DNA from 3 places in the Variovorax sp. CCNWLW225 genome. Region 2 is predicted to be linked to each of the others. Evidence: riboswitches for the same ligand, from Rfam matches in the RefSeq annotation. Region 2 holds a riboswitch; each other region holds the start of a gene.

Region 1 (6,145 bases), on a different contig from region 2:
CCTCGGCTGCTTCCGCATCGGGCGGCGACGGTGGCGTGATCGATCCGATGCAATGGTGGGGTTCGCTGACCGAGCAGTTCCAGCAGATCGCCACATCGGCCCTGCACGACGCGGCCCAGATCAAGGTGCCGGCACCGGCCGCCGCTCCCGCCGCTTCAAAGCCGGCCGCAAGGAAGGCGACAGCAACCGCCGCCAAAAAGAAGGCGCCGACCGCCGCGCGAAAGCGAACGACCGGACGGCGCTGACGTCATACATACACACATCTTGAAGAGAACGGGTTGGCACGCATCATGAAGTTGTTTCCCTCCGGTCACGCCACCCATCCGCAATGGCGCATGGCGGCCGGCCTTGTGCTGGCCCAGTTGCGCGCCCAGATGGCGCTGCCCGACTACGCGTCGGCGCCGACGCTCGGGCTGCTCTACATCACCGACCACTACGCGTCCGATGCGCAAGACATCCTCGACCACCTGAGCGCCGAGCTTCCGGAGGTGACCGACTGGTCCGGCACCGTCGGCATCGGCGTGTCGGCCAACAATGCCGAATACTTCGACGAGCCCGGCCTGAGCCTGATGCTCTGCGCGCTGCCGAGCGACCAATATCGTGTGTTCTCCGGCGTGGCTCCACTGGGCAACTCGGAGATGAGCGGTTTCGAGGCGCATACGGCGCTGGTGCATGCGGACCCGGCCACCCCCGATCTCACCGAATTGATCGGCGAGATGGCGGGCCGCACCGACACCGGCTACCTGTTCGGCGGCCTCTCGTCAGGCCGTGCGGGCGCCTTGCAGTTTGCGGTCGGCGGCAACGGAAACATCCGCGGCCACGGCGCTGCGGGCGGCGTGTTCTCGGGTGGCTTGTCGGGCGTGGTGTTCGGCGAGGGCGTGCGGCTGGTGTCGCGCGTCACGCAAGGCTGCCAGCCGCTGCGCTCCGGCGGGGGGCGTGAGCGCGAGATCACCGAGGCCGACGGCAACCTGCTGCTCAAGCTCGATGGCGAGCCCGCACTCGACGTGCTGCTGGCCGACCTGCAGGTCTCGCTCGAACGCCCGCAGGAAGCCATCGACGCCGTGCGCGCCACCCTGGTGGGCCTGGCCGATGCGGGCAGCGACGGCATCCGCCGCACCGGCGACCTGGGCGCCGACGTGCTGGTGCGCCACATCATCGGCCTGGATCCGACGCGGCGCGGCATCGCCATTGCCGATGTGGCCGAGGCCGGCATGCGCCTGACCTTCTGCCGGCGCAATGCACAGGCCGCACGCGCCGACCTGATGCGCATCTGCGCGGAAATCCGCGAAGAACTGGAGCCCGAAGAACAGACCCTGGCCACCGCGCGCGCCGTGGCGGCCGGGGAGGCCGAAGCAGCGCCGCACCCGGCGCGCCGCATTGCGGGTGCCGTGTACGTGAGCTGCTCGGGACGCGGCGGGCCGCACTTCGGCGCACCGGGCGCCGAGCTGCAGATCGTGCGGCACGCGCTCGGCGACGTGCCGCTGGTCGGATTCTTTGCGGCGGGGGAGATTGCCCGGCACCACTTGTATGGGTATACGGGGGTGTTGACGGTGTTTACCGGCAACGATTAACCACCGCCACGGCCAGATCAGGCCGGCTGGAGCAGGCGCGCTGCTGGCGTAGGCATGCCGGCAAACGCAAAATCGACCTCAGGCGCAAGCCCGCTCACAATCCGCGCCACCGACCTGCCCGACCCGCACGCATGCGTCCACCCAAGCGTGCCGTGCCCGGTGTTCAGGTACAGGTTGGGCAGCTTCGTCTTGCCAATCAACGGCACATTGCTCGGCGTCGCGGGGCGCAGGCCTGTCCAGAACTGCGCCTGTGTGGTGTCGCCAGCGCCGGGGAAGAGCTGTTCAACGCGCCGCACGATCGCTTCGCAGCGCACGCGGTTCAAGTCGCGGTCATAGCCATTGAGCTCGGCCGTGCCGGCAATACGCAGGCGGTCGCCGGAGGCCGACGTGTACCGCGAAAACACGAGCTTGAACTCGTCGTCGGTCAGCGAAACCTGGTGCGCCTTCGTCGCGTCTTTGACTGGCAGCGTGACCGAATAGCCTTTGGCTGGATAGATCGGCAGGCGAATGCCCAGCGGCGCGGCATACAGCGGACTCAATGAGCCCATTGCAAGCACGAAGGCGTCGCCGCGAATGCGTTGGAAGCGACCTTCGTTGTCGGTAGCTTCCACGTGGTCGATGCTGCCGCCCGCTTCGCGCAGCGCAGTCACCGTGTGGCTCATGAGGAACTTCACGCCCGCCGCTGCCGCGAGGCGTGCCATTTCGCGGGCGAAGAGGTTTGCATCGCCGGACTCGTCTTCTGCCGTGTAGGTGGCACCGGCCAATTGCGGACGGATGTGCGCAAGGGCGGGCTCGATCTTCACTGCCTCGTCCGCGGAGATGACTTGCCGTTCACATCCGAGCGCGCGCATCTGTTCGGCGGGCGCAAGGGCGCTGTCGAACTCTTTCTGCGTCGTATAGAAGTGCAGGATGCCTTGGGTGCGCTGGTCGTAGGCGATGCCCGTGTCGCGCCGCAACTGCTGCAGCACTTCGCGGCTGTAGGTGCCCAGGCGCACGATCTGCTCGATGTTGTGCTTCGTACGGGCAGGGGTGCATTCGCGCAGGAATTGCAAGCCCCAGAGCCATTGGCGCATGTCCGCGCGAATGCGAAAGAGCAGCGGTGCGTCTTCCTTGCCCAGCCATTGCAGCACCTTGAGCGGTGCGCTCGGATTGGCCCAGGGTTCGGCATGGCTGACGGAGATTTGCCCGCCGTTGGCAAAACTGGTCTCGGCGGCGGGGGTGGCCTGCCGGTCGATGACGGTCACTTCATGGCCGAGTTGCTGGAGATAGTAAGCCGAGGTAACACCGAGCAAGCCGGCGCCTAGAACGATCACGCGCATTTCAAATACCTTTGAGGTTGAAGCGCTTGAACCGCGGGCGGGGTTTGCTATTGAATAAATAGCAAGCAACCGGACGACCGCCGTCCAAGTTGCCGCTCCCCCTGTCCTCGGTACCTGAGAGATTCACCCATTGCGCCCGCAGCGGGTTTGCTCCTTCGGTGCATCACGCGAGGTGATGGCTCTCCAGACGGCGTGTCAGTTGATGCAGTACATGCCCCGAAACTGTTTGAAAGAATTCCAACAGTTCCGTTCGGCCAACCTGAGCGTTTATGGGAGTTTGCGCCTTCGGTGGAGTAGTAAAAAGAACTACTCGCTCTCCTGCATTAACGCCATTGTAGGTTGGGACCGCGAAGAGCCGACCATGGATTTTTGACAATTCGACCAATGGGATAATTGTCATTGATTCGAAACTTCGGGGAGACTCATGATCCTGGTAACCGGCGGCGCGGGCTTCATTGGCGCCAACTTCGTACTCGACTGGCTGGCGCAGAGCGACGAGTCCATCGTGAATCTCGACAAGCTGACCTATGCGGGCAACCTCGAGACGCTCGGCTCGCTCAACGGCAACCCGAACCACATCTTCGTGCAGGGCGACATCGGCGACAGCGCTTTGGTCGATCGCCTGTTGGCTGAGCACAAGCCACGCGCTATCGTGAATTTTGCCGCGGAATCGCACGTGGATCGCTCTATCCATGGCCCCGAAGACTTCGTGCAAACCAACGTGCTCGGCACCTTTCGCCTGCTCGAGTCGGTGCGCGGCTACTGGAGCGCACTGCCGGCTGAGCAAAAGTCTGCCTTCCGCTTCCTTCACGTGTCGACTGACGAGGTCTACGGCTCACTTTCCAAGACCGATCCCGCCTTTACCGAAGAGAACAAGTACGAGCCCAACAGCCCCTACTCAGCCAGCAAGGCCGCCAGCGACCATCTCGTGCGCGCCTGGCACCACACCTACGGCCTGCCGGTGGTCACCACCAACTGCTCCAACAACTACGGGCCGTTCCACTTCCCCGAGAAGCTCATCCCCCTGATGATCGTCAACGCCCTGGCTGGCAAGCCCTTGCCGGTGTACGGCGACGGCATGCAGGTGCGCGACTGGCTCTATGTGAAGGACCACTGCAGCGCCATTCGCCGCGTGCTCGAGGCCGGCAAGCTCGGCGAGACGTACAACGTCGGTGGCTGGAACGAGAAGCCCAACATCGAGATCGTGAACACCGTGTGCGCGCTGCTCGACGAACTGCGCCCGCGCGCCGATGGCAAACCGTACAAGGAACAGATCAGCTACGTTACCGATCGCCCCGGCCACGACCGGCGCTACGCGATCGATGCACGCAAGCTGGAGCGTGAGCTGGGCTGGAAGCCCGCCGAAACCTTCGACACCGGCATCCGCAAGACCGTCGAGTGGTACCTCGCGAACGCCGAATGGGTGCGCAACGTGCAAAGCGGCGCGTACCGCGCATGGGTCGAGAAGCAATACGACGCCGCACCCGCGGCCAAGGCCACCGCATGAAGCTGCTGCTGCTGGGCAAGGGCGGACAGGTCGGCTGGGAGTTGCAGCGCAGCCTCGCGCCGCTGGGCGAACTGGTGGCGCTCGATTTCGACAGCACCGACTTCAACGCCGACTTCAGCCGTCCCGACCAGTTGGCCGAGACTGTGCTCAAGGTGCGGCCTGACGTGATCGTCAATGCCGCGGCCCACACGGCCGTGGACAAAGCCGAGAGCGAGCCCGACTTCGCGCGCAAGCTCAACGCCACTTCGCCCGGCGTGGTGGCCGAAGCCGCCGGGCAGATCGGTGCACTCATGGTGCATTACTCCACCGACTACGTGTTCGATGGCAGCGGCAGCAAGCCTTGGCAAGAAGACGATGCCACCGGCCCACTCAGTGTGTATGGCCGCACCAAGCTCGAAGGCGAACAGTTGGTGGCCAAGCACTGCGCCAAGCACCTGATCTTTCGCACCAGCTGGGTGTTTGCCGCGCGCGGCGGCAACTTCGCCAAGACCATGTTGCGGCTTGCCAAGGAACGCGAAAAGCTGACCGTCATCGACGACCAATTTGGCGCCCCGACAGGTGCCGAACTGCTGGCCGATATCACGGCGCATGCGATTCGTGCCACCTTGCAAGACCCTTCCAAAGCCGGCCTGTATCACGCGGTCGCCGGCGGCGAGACCACCTGGTGCGGCTATGCACGCTTTGTGCTTGAGCAGGCGCGCCAAGCCGGCGTAGAGCTCAAGGCCGGCCCCGAACAGGTCGAAGCCGTACCCACGAGTGCCTTCCCCACGCCCGCTACGCGGCCGGCCAATTCGCGCCTCGATACGCGCAAGCTGCAATCCACCTTTGGCCTGGTGCTGCCGCACTGGCAACAAGGCGTCGCCCGCATGCTGCGCGAGACCCTTTAAACGCGCGTTGCCTAGTAAGCAGAGAAAGCAAGAAAGAAATACAACGATGACCACGAAGACCACGAAGACCACGCAACGCAAGGGCATCATTCTGGCCGGCGGCTCGGGCACCCGGCTGCATCCCGCCACGCTCGCGCTCAGCAAACAGCTGTTGCCGGTGTATGACAAGCCGATGATCTATTACCCGCTCAGCACGCTGATGCTCGGCGGCATGCGCGACATCCTGATCATCAGCACGCCGCAGGACACCCCGCGCTTCCAGCAGCTGCTGGGCGACGGCAGCCAATGGGGCATCAACTTGCAGTACGCGGTGCAGCCCAGTCCCGACGGGCTCGCGCAGGCCTTCATCATCGGCGACAAGTTCGTCGGCAATTCGCCGAGCGCGCTGGTGCTGGGCGACAACATCTTTTACGGCCACGACTTTGCGCACCTGCTGGCCGATGCCGATGCGAAATCGGCGGGCGCCACGGTGTTCGCCTATCACGTGCACGACCCAGAGCGCTACGGCGTTGTGGCCTTTGATGCACAAGGCAAGGCCAGCAGCATCGAAGAAAAACCGGCCAAGCCCAAGAGTAGCTACGCCGTGACGGGCCTTTATTTCTACGACAACCAGGTCATCGATATCGCCAAGGCCGTGAAGCCCAGCGCGCGCGGCGAGCTGGAAATTACCGCCGTCAACCAGGCCTACTTGGACCTCGATCAACTCAACGTGCAGATCATGCAGCGCGGGTATGCGTGGCTGGACACCGGCACGCACGAGAGCCTGCTGGAAGCAGGGCAGTTCATTGCCACGCTGGAGCACCGGCAGGGGCTGAAGATCGCCTGCCCCGAAGAAATTGCCTGGCGCAACGGGTTTATCGA
Region 2 (6,145 bases):
ACCGCGCAGAACTCGCACCAGGGCGTGGCGATCGACGTCTTTGCCAAGGAAGTCGAAAAGCGCACCGGGGGCCGCTACAAGGTCCAGACCTTCTACAACGGCTCATTGGGCGGCGAGCGCGAGTCGATCGAGGCCGTGCAGCTGGGCACCCAGGAACTGGCGCTCTCCTCCACCGGGCCGGTGCCCAACTTCGTGCCGGAGACCAAGATCCTCGACGTGCCGTTCCTGTTCCGCGACAAGGCCCATGCGCGCGCCGTGCTCGACGGCCCCATCGGCCAGGACCTGCTGACCAAGTTCGACGCCAAGGGTTTCAAGGCGCTGGCCTGGGCCGAGAACGGCTTCCGCCACATGACCAACAGCAAGCGCGACGTGAAGGCGCCGGAAGACCTCAAGGGGCTGAAGATGCGCACCATGGAAAACCCGGTGCACATTGCGGCCTACAAGACCTTCGGCATCGTCACCACGCCCATGGCTTTCCCCGAAGTGTTCACCGCCTTGCAGCAGGGTACGGTCGACGGCCAGGAAAACCCGCTGTCGGTCATCATCGCGGCCAAGTTCGACCAAGTGCAAAAGCACCTTTCGCTCACGGGCCACGTCTACTCGCCGTGCATCTTCCTGATGAACAAGGCGACGTTCGACAAGCTGAGCGCGGCCGACAAGCAGGCCTTCCTCGAGGCCGCGAAAGAAGGCACCAAGGCCAACCGCGCGCGCGTGGACGAAGACGATGCCAAGGGCGTGGCCGACCTGCGCGCCAAGGGCATGACCGTGATCGACAACGTCGACAAGACCAAGTTCGTCGCCGCGCTGGCGCCGGTGAATGCCCAGTTCGAAAAGGACTTCGGCAAGGCCAACCTCGACAAGATCCGCGACTTCAAGTGATTTTCATGATGCTATCTTTTAGATAGCATCGGGCGCCCGCTCAGTTCCATCTGGCGGGCTTTTTTGTTTTCAACATCACGACTGCAGATGAAAGAAAAATTTCTCGGCATCGAGCGGTGGACCACCGGCTTCTCGATGATTGCCGCCTGCGTGATGCTGGTCATCGCCTCGGGGTTGGGCGTGTTCCAGATCGTCACGCGCTTCGTGCTCGAGCAACCCGCCGAATGGAGCGAGATCCTGATCCGCATGAGCCTGATCTGGATGGTGTTCCTCGGCATTCCAATGGCCTTTCGCCAGGGTGCGATGGTGAGCGTGGATGTGCTCTACCGCTGGAGTCCGCCGCGCATCAAGCGTGTGCTCGATTTCGTGGTCAGCATCGCAGCGCTGGCGCTGATGCTGGTCATTCTGTGGTGGGGCTGGGACTACGCGATGCGCGGCCGCGTGCAGTCGATGGCCGGGCTCGAAAGCGTGTCGATGATGTGGTCGTACCTGGCGCTGCCGGTCGGCTCCGTTTTTTGCCTGTTCGGCATCGTTGGTAATTTTCTCGATCCCAAGCGGCTCGAACTGGAGACCGCGCAATGACCCCCGTGATGGTTGCAACGATGGTGCTGTGTTTTGCACTGTCGGTTTCAGTGGCGGTGTCCATCGGGCTCGCATCGATCCTGGGTATCCAGGTGGCCAACGTGAACATGCTCATCTCCGTAAAGGAGATGTTCAATTCGATCAACAAGTTTCCGCTGGCGGCCATTCCCTTCTTCATCCTGGCTGGCAACCTGATGGAAACCGGCGGCATCTCGCGCCGGCTGGTCGAATTTGCCAAGAGCATTGTGGGCGGTGTGCAGGGCGGCCTGCCGATGACCTGCGTGCTCACCTGCATGATCTTCGCGGCGGTGTCGGGCTCTTCGGTGGCCACCACCTTTGCCATCGGCGCCATCCTGATTCCGGCGCTCATCAAGCACGGCTACCCCACCGCGTACGCGGCGGCGCTTCAGGCCACCAGCGCCGAGCTGGGCGTGATCATTCCGCCTTCCATTCCGATGATTCTGTACGGCGTGAGCGCCGAGGTGTCCATCGGCGAGCTGTTCATTGCGGGCTTCGGCCCCGGCATTCTCATCAGCCTGGCGCTGATGCTGTTCGTCTGGGTGTATTGCAAGTGGAAGGGCTGGGGCAAGAACGACGGCGACGGCCGCATGTCCTTCGGCAAGGCGACCTGGCAGGCCGGCTGGGCACTGCTGATGCCAGTGATCATCCTGGGCGGCATCTACGGCGGCATCTTTACCCCCACCGAGGCTTCGGCGGTGGCGGTGTTCTATGCGCTGGTGGTCGGCATGGTGATCTACCGGGAGATCAAGCTCAAGGACCTGTACCTCATCCTGCGGAAGTCGGTGCTGTCGTCGGCGGTGATCATGTTCATCATCGCCAACGCGGGCCTGTTCGCCTTCCTGATCACGCGCGCGGGCGTGCCCGACGCCATTGGCCATTGGCTGCAGGAAGTGCTGAAGTCGCCGGCCATGTTCCTCTTGGGCGTGAACGCGGCGCTGTTCATCATCGGCATGTTCATCGAGACCAGTGCGGCCATCATCGTGCTCGCGCCCATCCTGGCGCCGGTGGCGGTGCACTTCGGCATCGACCCGGTTCATTTCGGGCTCATCATGGTGGTGAACCTCGCGCTCGGCATGATCACCCCGCCCTTCGGCGTGAACCTGTTTGCGGCGTGCACGGTAGCGCGCATATCGCTCGACCGGATCGTGAAGTACCTCATTCCCTTCGTGCTGGTGATCCTGGCCTGCCTGATGGTGATTACCTACGTGCCGTGGATATCGCTCGCGCTGCGCGACCTGGTGTACGCCAAGTAGCAGGCGACGCAAAAACCAGAGAGAAAACGGGCAGCCTTCGCGGGCTGCCTTTTTTTATGCGGCAAATGCCCCTGTAAGGCAAACGTTTCACAAAGATGTCACCAGCCGCAACGATGCTGCAGCCTTCGATTCCGAAAGCTGTGGCGCCATGTTTCCCACCAAGACCGACAAGGCACGCGACGAACTCCAAGGCGGGCAGCGCACGCTGAGCCAGCGCGAGCGCGCATTGCTGCTGATGGCCGACGGCCGGCGTTCGCTGACCGACTTCAGCCCGCTGTTTGCAAGCCGCGACGAAGCCGAACAGACGCTGCGGGCTCTGATGAACCGCGGGTACCTGCACGACGCGCAGGGCGCAGCGCCGAAAACCGCCGCACCAGTTACGGCGGGCCCGACACACACGCCGATTCCGGCTCCTGCGGCGGAGCCCATCCGTGTAGAGACCTCGACCGACAACTTCGACGGCAAACGTTCCCTGGCCACCACGCGCATGTTCCTGTTCGACATCTGCGAGCGCATGTTCGTGCGGCGCGATCCCAAGTTTGCGCTGCAGATGCGCGATGCGCTGCGCGAAGCCCGCGACCGCGACGCCATGCTGACGATTGCCGCGCTGATGCTCAATGAAGTCGAGAAAGCCGCAGGCGCCGAGCGGGCCGAATCGCTGCGCGAGCGTATCGAAAGGTTGCTGCCGCCCGCTTCGGAAACCGTGCACTGAGGCCTTCCGCGATCCACTACACTTCGAAGGGTCAGGAGAGAGCCTCGCCACGCGAGGCCGCCGAAGGCGCAGGGGTTTCCCGAACGCTCAGGCAAAAGGACTGACAAGGCGCTGGCGCATGCCGGCGTTTCCTTGCTGGAGAGAGGCCCCTGCATCTTGCCGATGCGGCGGCCCACCGAAGGAGCAAACCCCGATCGTGGGGCGAATCTCTCAGGTAAAGCGGACAGCAGGGGTGGCCCATGGCTCGCGCCATGGAATTCGACTGCCCCTTTGGAGTGCCCCGTGGCCGCTTCCGCTTCATCATCCGACGCCCCATTGCTCAAGACGCCCCTGCACGACCTGCATGTGGAACTGGGCGCCCGCATGGTGCCTTTTGCCGGCTATTCCATGCCGGTGCAGTACCCCGCCGGCCTGATGGCCGAGCACAAGCACACGCGCGACGCGGCCGGCCTGTTCGACATTTCCCACATGGGCCAGCTGCGCCTGGTGGGGCCCGATGCCGCCGCCGCATTCGAAACCCTGATGCCGGTCGACGTAATCGACCTCGCCCCCGGCAAGCAGCGCTATGGGCTGCTGCTGAACGACGAAGGCGGCATCCTCGACGACCTGATGTTCTTCAACGAGGGGCACGGCTCGATCTTCGTGATCGTGAACGGCGCCTGCAAGGTGGCCGACCTCGCGCATATCCAGCAGAAGATCGGCGCACGCTGCGACGTGCAGCCTATGCCCGACCATGCACTGCTCGCGCTGCAAGGCCCGCAGGCCGCCACGGTGCTGGCCCGCTTGTCGCCCGGCATCGAGCGCTTTGTGTTCATGACCGGCGGCGCGGTGAAGATCGGCGGCATTCCGGCCTTTGCCACGCGCAGCGGCTACACGGGCGAAGACGGCTTCGAGATTTCGGTCGCCGGCAAGGATGCCGACGCCCTCGCCCGCCTGCTGCTGGCGCAGCCCGAGGTCAAGCCCATCGGCCTGGGCGCGCGCAATTCGCTACGGCTCGAAGCCGGGCTCTGCCTGTACGGCAACGACATCGACACCACCACCACGCCAGTCGAGGCCTCGCTCAACTGGGCGATCCAGAAGGTGCGCCGCACGGGCGGCGCGCGCGAAGGCGGCTTTCCGGGTGCGGCCAAGGTGCTGGCGCAACTGGCCGCCGCTACGGCCGGCGCCGCGGGCCGCACCGACCACGACACCCTGAAGCGCAAGCGCGTCGGCCTTGTGGCGCTGGAACGCGTTCCGGTACGCGACGGCACGCTCCTGCAATCTTTCGAAGGCCGGGACATCGGCATTGTGACCAGCGGCCTGCTCGGCCCGACGGCCGACCGCCCGGTTGCCATGGGCTACGTGGCCACCGCGTTTTCGGAACCCGGCACGCGCGTGCAGGCCATCGTGCGCGGCAAGCCGGTGCCGATGGAAGTCTCGACCCTGCCCTTTGTGCCGGCCCGCTATTACCGCGGCTAGGCTCTGCGCTTCCTGAACCAGATCATTTTTTCCACGAGGAGTTTTTCACCATGAGCATCAAGTACACCAAGGACCACGAATGGGTCTCGGCCGAAGGCGACGCAGCCACTGTCGGCATTACCGTGCACGCGCAGGATGCGCTGGGCGACGTGGTCTTTGTCGATCTGCCCGAAGTGGGCAAGACCTTTGCGCAGGGTGAAGTGGCCGGTGTCGTCGAATCGGTCAAGGCCGCGGCCGATGTGTTCATGCCCGTGTCGGGCGAGATCACCGAAGTGAACGAAGCCCTGCGCGCCGATCCCTCGCTCGCCAACACCGACCCGCTGGCCGCCGGCTGGTTCTTCAAGGTCAAGCTCAGCGAGCCGTCGCAACTCGACGCGATGCTCGACGCCGCCAGCTACGACAAGTTCGCCGCCGAATCCTGATCCGCCGGGTTCTTCAGCCGCCCTTCCTCATTCCCCGAGCCTTTACCGCCATGCCGATTCCCGCCCAGCCTTCCCTGCAACAACTAGAGAACGCCGAAGAATTTCTCGCCCGCCACATCGGCATCGATGCAGCGGACGAGGCGCGCATGCTGCCGGTAATCGGCTCGGAAACGCGGGCGGAGCTCATCGACGGCATCGTGCCTGCGGCCATTCGCCGCGCCAGGCCGATGCGGCTGCCCGCTCCCGTGACGGAGGCGGACGCGCTGGCCGAGCTTAGGGCCATCGCTGCGAAGAACAAGGTGTTCAAGAGCTTCATCGGCCAGGGCTACTACGGCACGCACACACCGGGTGTGATCTTGCGCAACGTGCTCGAAAACCCCGCCTGGTACACCGCCTACACGCCCTACCAGGCCGAAATCTCGCAGGGCCGCATGGAAGCCCTGCTCAACTTCCAGACCATGGTGTGCGACCTGACGGGCATGGCCATTGCCAACGCATCGATGCTCGACGAAGCCACGGCCGCCGCCGAGGCGATGACGCTCGCCAAGCGCAGCGTGAAGAGCAAGAGCAACGTGTTCCTGGTGTCGGGCGACTGCCACCCACAGACCATCGAGGTCATCAAGACGCGCGCCGCGCCGCTGGGCATCGAGGTGAAGGTGAGCACCGTTTCCGAGACGCTGCCGCACCTGATGGCGAGCTGCGAATTCTTCGGCGTGCTCGCGCAGTACCCCGCCACCACCGGCCACGTGCACGACCTGCGCCCGCTCGCAGGCCATGCGCACCAGTGCGACGCCGCCTTCTGCGTGGCGGCCGACCTG
Region 3 (6,145 bases), on a different contig from region 2:
AGGTTGCCGCTGCCGGGGTCGATGGCGGTCGGGTCGATGGTGCCGAGCCATGGCGCGGCAAGCGAGATGAGCACCAGCAGCATCAGCACGCCGCCGCCGGCGCGCACCGACCAGTCGGCCAGGATGCGCTTGAGCAGCGACCGGCGCCTGGGCGGCGGCAATGGTTCGACGATGGCTTCGCCAGCAGGCATGGGAGTGGCAAGTGAATCGGTCATGTGTTTGCTTCTTCTTGCGCCTCAATAGCGAATGCGCGGATCGAACACCAGGTAGCTCAGGTCGATCAGCAGGTTGACCAGCACATAGACGACTGAAAAGAACAGCGTGATGCCCTGTATCAGCGGAAAGTCGCGCGACAGCACCGCATCCACCGTGAGCTGGCCGAGGCCCGGAATGGCGAACACGGTTTCGGTAACCACCACGCCGCCGATCAGAAGTGCAATGCCGATGCCGATCACCGTGACGATGGGGATTGCCGCGTTGGCGAGCGCATGCCGCATGAGCACCCGCTTTTCCGAGATGCCTTTGGCGCGCGCGGTGCGGATGTAGTCCTCGGTCATGGCCTCGGCCACGGCCGCACGCGTGACGCGCGCAATCAGCGCTACATAGATGATCGACAGCGTGATCGACGGCAGGATGAGGTGCTTGATCCAGGGCAGCGGCCCCTGGCTCAGCCGCTGGTAGCCCTGCACCGGCAGCCACTGCAGGTGCAGCGCAAAGATCCAGATGAGCACATAGCCGATCACGAACGCCGGTATGGAAAAGCCCATGACCGAAAAGCCCATCAGCATGCGGTCCAGCCAGCCGCCGTGCCGCCAGGCCGCAACAACCCCGAGCGGCACCGCGACGAGGATGGTGACCACCAGCGTCACCGCCGCGAGAGACACCGTCGGCTCGATGCGCTGGCCGATGAGCTCCACCACCGTTTTCTTCATGAAGTAGGACTCGCCCAGGTTGCCTTGCAGCAAGCGGCCGCTCCAGCGCACGAACTGCACGGGGAGCGATTCGTTCAACCCCAGTTGCTCGCGCACCTTGGCGATGTTCTCGCTGGTGCCGCTGTCGCCCACAATGGCGGCAGCCGGATCGCCGGGCGCCAGCCGGAGCATGAGAAACACGATCAGCGCAACGATGACGAGCACCGGCACGGTCGACAGGATTCGGCGCGCAAGGAAGATCAGCATGGGGTTTCCAGAAAAGAGCGCCCGTCAGTTCTTCTTGATGTTCCAGAACACGGCAACGGGCGAGCGCACCACGCCGCTCACCGCAGCCTTGCGGTAGGCGGTGAGCGGCTTGTATTCGCCGATGGGCGCGTAGATGCCGGTGTCGTACACGCGCTGCTGGATGGCCGTGGCCAGCTCCTTGCGCCGGGATTCGTCGGCCGTCGCGAGGAAGTCGGATTTCAGCTGCTCCAGCTTCTCGTCGGTGGCCCACCCGAACCAGCCCTTCTCGCCGTTGCCCGTGAGCGGCGCATAGAACATCGGGTTCATGTTGTCGGCAATGCCCCAGCCGGTGATGAAGAGATTCCAGCCGCCCTTGTCGACCGGGTCTTTCTTGGCGCGGCGCGTCACCAGCGTGGGCCAGTCCATCGACTGCATGTCGACATTGAAGCCGGCCTGCTTCAGCAGCTGCGCCATCACGGGCGGAAACTTGTTGAGCAGTGCAAAGTCGGCCGGGTACATCAGCACCACGGGCTTGCCGTCGTAGCCGGCATCCTTCAGCAGGGCCTTGGCTTTCTCGAACTGCGGCTTGCCGGTGAAGTAGCCGGTCTTGTCGCTGGCGAAGATCGTGCCGCACGGGTACACCGATGCGCAGCTGTTGTAGAGCTCCTTATGCACCATCTGGGCGCGCATGAGCGCCTCCTGGTTGATGGCCATGATGGCGGCCTGCGCGATCTTCGGGTTGTCGAAGGGCGGAATGACGTGGTTCAGGTGCAGCGCGAACGAGCCCTTCGGAATCGGGTTGTCGACCGTGATGGACGTGTTGCCCTTCAGCGCCGTGTACTGCTCGGGCGGCAGCCACTCGATCATGTCGACCTCGCCGTTGGCAAGCGCGTTGGCCTGCGTTTGCGCATCTTTCAGGATGACCCATTCCATGCGGTCCACGTACACGTTCTTGCCGCCCGCCGTGCCCGAGGGCGCTTCGGCGCGGGGCACGTATTTAGTGTTCTTCAGGTACACGATCTTCTCGCCGGGGCGGTACTCGTCCTTCTTGAAGATGTAGGGCCCGGAGCCCGTGGCATCGTCGATCTGCTTGTCGGGCGGCGTGGCGGCCACACGTGCCGGCATGATGAAAGGCGGGTTCGACGAGGGCTTGCTCAGCGCGTCCAGCACCATGCCGAAGGTGTCCTTGAAAACCAGCTTGAACGAGTTGGCGTCGACGGCCTCGGCCTTGTCGAGCGCCGCATACATCTTCTGCCCCAGCCCGTCGCGCTGGCCCCATCGCTTGAGCGACGCCAGCACGTCTTCCGAGGTCACCGGCTTGCCGTCATGAAATTCCAGGCCCTTGCGCAGCGTGAACGTCCAGGTCTTGCCGTCGGCGCTGGTGGTGTACTTGTCGACCATCTGCGGCTTGACCTTGCCCTGCTCGTCCACACCGAACAGCGTGTCGTACACGGCATAGCCATGGTTGCGCGTAATGAACGCGGTGGTCCAGATCGGATCGAGAATCTTCAGATCGGACTGGGGCACCACCCGCAGCACCTTGCCCGCCTCTTGTGCGAACGCGCTTGCAACGCCAATAGCGAGCATGGCGCCCACGACAACGGCTTTCAGGTTTCGTTTCGACAGCATCTTCGGTTCTCCGGTTGAAAAAATCGTGAGGAAAGTCAGCGAAAAACGGGGGGGCGATTCGGGCAGGCGCCTGCGTGCGTGCGCAGGCCTCGGCACACCCGATGAAGAAGGGAACGATGCGCGGTGCGCTCTGGCAAAGGTCATGAAGAAGAAGGCTCCGGAAGCGCGCAAGGCCACCCCGCGCACTGCGCGAGATGCCCCTGCTGTCCTTTGGCCTGAGAGATTCACCATGCACGCTCATCGCGCATGGCTTGCCCCTTCGGCGGCCGCCCTCGGAGTCCTTTTGTTCAGGACGCCGGGCAGCGCTCTCCAGCGTTAGTCATTCATCCAGTCTGGGGACCTGAGCGTTACGGGCTGTCGCCTTCGGTAATGCACTAACTCGAAGCACCGAGCCGGCATTTCTCCTGGATGGTTTCTTCTAAGCAGAATGCGTGCCACTCGGGCGCGTGCGCACAGGGGCGCACGCGGATGGAAACGCGCACCGAAGCTACTGCGGTCCGCCGCAGAAGCTCACCCTTTCGGTGGTCTTGGCGGTGAAGTGAAGACGCGTGGTGGTGGTGCCGCTGGCGGGTGTGTTCGCGGGCCACTCGCTCTGCAGCCACGTGTATTGCCAGCTGTAGGGTCCGCCCGGCTTGCCGGGTTCTTCGTAGGCAATGCGAAGGCTGCCGTTGCTCTCGTCGTGGCAATGCTTCGAACTCTTGTATTCCTTTTCGCTGAAGCAGGCGCGGATCATCTTCGAGCAAGAAAAAGGAATGCCCTCGTGCACGGCCCGGGTGTCGTCCAGCGGCACGAAGTCGGCCTTGCTGAACGAGGCGCCGCCGCCCGAATACATCTCGGACACGGTCTGCAGCACGGCCATGGCCCATTGCCCTTCGGCCAGCGGATAGAGTGCCGGTGCAAGCGAAAGGCGCGTGTCGGACATGCCGGCTGCGGCGTCTTTCTTCATGCCGGCCACATAGGCGCTGAAGTCGTGCAGGCGCTCGAGCTGCCAGGTCTTCGCGTCCTTGTCGCGCCTGATGCGCGCCATGGCCAGCGGCTCGGCCGAGAGCACTGCAAAGCTGTTTGCCGCGGCGCCGCGCAGCCGGTACAAGCCCAGCGCATGCGGGTCGCAAGGCTGCGGCAGCAATGCGCACAGGCGGGCGCGCCAGTCCGGATCGACCGACTGCGGCTTCTTGACCGCATCGAGCACCTGCGCCGAGGGAGCGGCGAACACATGGCCGGCCGATGCGGCAAGCACCATGGCGGCAGTGCAAAAAGCAGGCGGCTTGTTCATGCCGGAATGGTAGCCAGAGGATTCGAAAGATGCTGCTACCAAATGCGCCGACCTGCCAATGTTGTAGCCTTCGCCCGTGGCCGCCCGGCCTCGACAACGGAGCGACGAATGGCTGACAAGATCCTGGTGTTCTACGGTTCCTACAGGTCGGACCGCATGGGCATTCGCCTGGCCGACTACCTGGTGGCGGGCCTCGGCGCGCGAGGTGCCGAGGCCGAACTGATCGACGCGCAGGCGGTGGGCCTGCCCATGCTCGACCGCATGTACAAGGAGTACCCCAAGGGCACCGCGCCCGCCCCCATGGAAGCGCTGGCGCAGAAGATCCGCGGCGCGGACGCCTTCGTCTTCGTGACGGGCGAATACAACTGGGGCCCGCAGCCCGGCCTGAAGAACCTCACCGACCACTTCCTAGAAGAATGGTTCTGGCGGCCTGCTGCCGTTGCCAGCTATTCGGCCGGCCGGTTTTCAGGCGTGCGCTCGGGCACCGTGTGGCATTCGATCCTGTCGGAGATGGGCATGGTCGTCGTCTCGAGCACGCTCGCCGTCGGGCCGATCTCGCAAACGCTCGACGCGGACGGCAAGCCCACGGGCAGTGCGGGCGAATCTCTCCAGCGCTCATTCGGCCGCTTTGCCGACGACCTCGCGTGGTGGACCGACGCCGCGCGCGAGCAGCGGGCGCGCAAGGCGCCGCCTTACTGAGAAGCCGGGTCTGGCAAGCCGGGTCGCGCCGCTCAGCCCTTGCCCAGCGAAGGGCGGCCGAACAGGCTCGACGCGTTGCTGATCGGCCCGAGCTCGGCCGTTGCGGCCAGCAGCGCGGGCGCCAGCTCATGCATGCGCTCGCTGCCAAGGCGCGTGCGCGGCCCGGCAATGCTGATGACGCCGATCACTTCGTTGCGGCGGAAAACCGGCGCCGCCATGGCGGCCATGCCGGGCGCGAAGACCTCGTCGATCATCGCGTAGCCGCGCACCCGCGCCGCATGCAGAAAGCCCAGCAGCGCGCGGATGGTGGTCGGCGCCTTCGGACCGTATTCCGCCGGCGTGCCGAAGCCTTGGCGCGAGACCAGCTCCAGTGCGCGCTCGTCGCTCAGCGTCATCAGCCACGCGTGGCCGGAAGACGTGCACGAGAGGCGCGCATCCATGCCCATGTCGGGGTCGTAGCGCAGCCCCGCTTGGCGCGTGCCCTGCGACTTGGCGACCCACGTGAGGCGGTCTTCATCCACGATCGAAAGGCGCACCAGTTCGCCCGATGCTTGCGCCAGCCGCTCCAGCAGCGGCTCGGCGATGTTCACGATGCCGGCGCCGCTCAGGAAGCCCAACCCCAGCGACACCACCTTGGTCGTCAGCACGTAGTCGCCCTGCTTGCGCGTCTGGCGAACGTAGCCGCAGCGCTGCAGGTCGGCCAGCAAGCGGTGGCAGGCGCCAAGCGGAATGTCGAGCTCGGAGGCGAGCAGCGTGAGCGGCAGCCCCTGCGGATGGCGCGCAAGGTGCTCCACCATGGAGAGGCCGCGGTCGAGTGAGATGCTCATATCCTGCATTATGAAAGCAGTTTCCAGTTTGGAAAGTCTTTCGTGGCCGCGCCGAAGAATCGGCCGCATGAGTTCCATCGTCTACATCCTTAACGGCCCCAATCTCAACCTGCTGGGGGTGCGCGAGCCGCACCTGTATGGCAGCACCACGCTGGCCCAGGTGGAGCAGTTGTGCCGCGGCGTCACCGGTGAGCTGGGCCTGGACTGCGAGTTTCGCCAGACCAACCACGAAGGCGTGATGGTGGACTGGGTGCAAGAAGCGCGCGAGCGCGCCGCGGCCGTCGTCATCAACCCCGCGGGGCTGTCGTTCCGATCGATTCCGCTGCTCGACGCGCTCAAGACGCTGGATCAGCCCATCGCCGAAGTGCACATCACCAACATTCACCGCCGCGACGCGCTCTATCAGCATTCGCTGGTTTCGCTGGCCGCCACGGGCGTGATCTGCGGCTTTGGCCCGTTCGGCTACGAGCTGGCGATCCGGGCGCTGGCGCAGCGGCTCGCGGCCGCATCTGCGCCGGCAGCCTGAGTTTCAGCGTTCATCATCACAACACAACAGGAGA

Evidence for each region. Region 2 has a riboswitch for glycine ahead of gcvT (glycine cleavage system aminomethyltransferase GcvT). Riboswitches for the same ligand answer to the same signal wherever they lie in the genome.
Region 1: it holds a riboswitch for glycine, as region 2 does, so the genes downstream of both, V9L20_RS20370 (D-amino acid dehydrogenase) here and gcvT (glycine cleavage system aminomethyltransferase GcvT) in region 2, are expected to answer to the same signal.
Region 3: it holds a riboswitch for glycine, as region 2 does, so the genes downstream of both, V9L20_RS04245 (ABC transporter substrate-binding protein) here and gcvT (glycine cleavage system aminomethyltransferase GcvT) in region 2, are expected to answer to the same signal.

Annotation. Positions count from the first base shown of each region.
Region 1 covers NZ_JBBCBV010000014.1:45,937-52,081, reverse strand. Annotated here, with positions in the region: gene V9L20_RS20380 (PhaM family polyhydroxyalkanoate granule multifunctional regulatory protein) at 1-245, shown strand, start outside; gene V9L20_RS20375 (FIST signal transduction protein) at 291-1,571, shown strand; gene V9L20_RS20370 (D-amino acid dehydrogenase) at 1,589-2,890, opposite strand; glycine riboswitch at 2,982-3,087, opposite strand; glycine riboswitch at 3,122-3,221, opposite strand; gene rfbB (dTDP-glucose 4,6-dehydratase) at 3,315-4,397, shown strand; gene rfbD (dTDP-4-dehydrorhamnose reductase) at 4,394-5,284, shown strand; gene rfbA (glucose-1-phosphate thymidylyltransferase RfbA) at 5,331-6,145, shown strand, end outside.
Region 2 covers NZ_JBBCBV010000003.1:244,500-250,644, reverse strand. Annotated here, with positions in the region: gene V9L20_RS08885 (TRAP transporter substrate-binding protein) at 1-879, shown strand, start outside; gene V9L20_RS08880 (TRAP transporter small permease) at 967-1,461, shown strand; gene V9L20_RS08875 (TRAP transporter large permease) at 1,458-2,735, shown strand; gene V9L20_RS08870 (hypothetical protein) at 2,884-3,447, shown strand; glycine riboswitch at 3,470-3,560, shown strand; glycine riboswitch at 3,573-3,684, shown strand; gene gcvT (glycine cleavage system aminomethyltransferase GcvT) at 3,730-4,905, shown strand; gene gcvH (glycine cleavage system protein GcvH) at 4,956-5,327, shown strand; gene gcvP (aminomethyl-transferring glycine dehydrogenase) at 5,378-6,145, shown strand, end outside.
Region 3 covers NZ_JBBCBV010000001.1:874,476-880,620, forward strand. Annotated here, with positions in the region: gene V9L20_RS04235 (ABC transporter permease) at 1-215, opposite strand, end outside; gene V9L20_RS04240 (ABC transporter permease) at 237-1,178, opposite strand; gene V9L20_RS04245 (ABC transporter substrate-binding protein) at 1,203-2,786, opposite strand; glycine riboswitch at 2,980-3,109, opposite strand; gene V9L20_RS04250 (hypothetical protein) at 3,274-4,059, opposite strand; gene V9L20_RS04255 (NADPH-dependent FMN reductase) at 4,168-4,758, shown strand; gene V9L20_RS04260 (IclR family transcriptional regulator) at 4,791-5,585, opposite strand; gene V9L20_RS04265 (type II 3-dehydroquinate dehydratase) at 5,653-6,111, shown strand.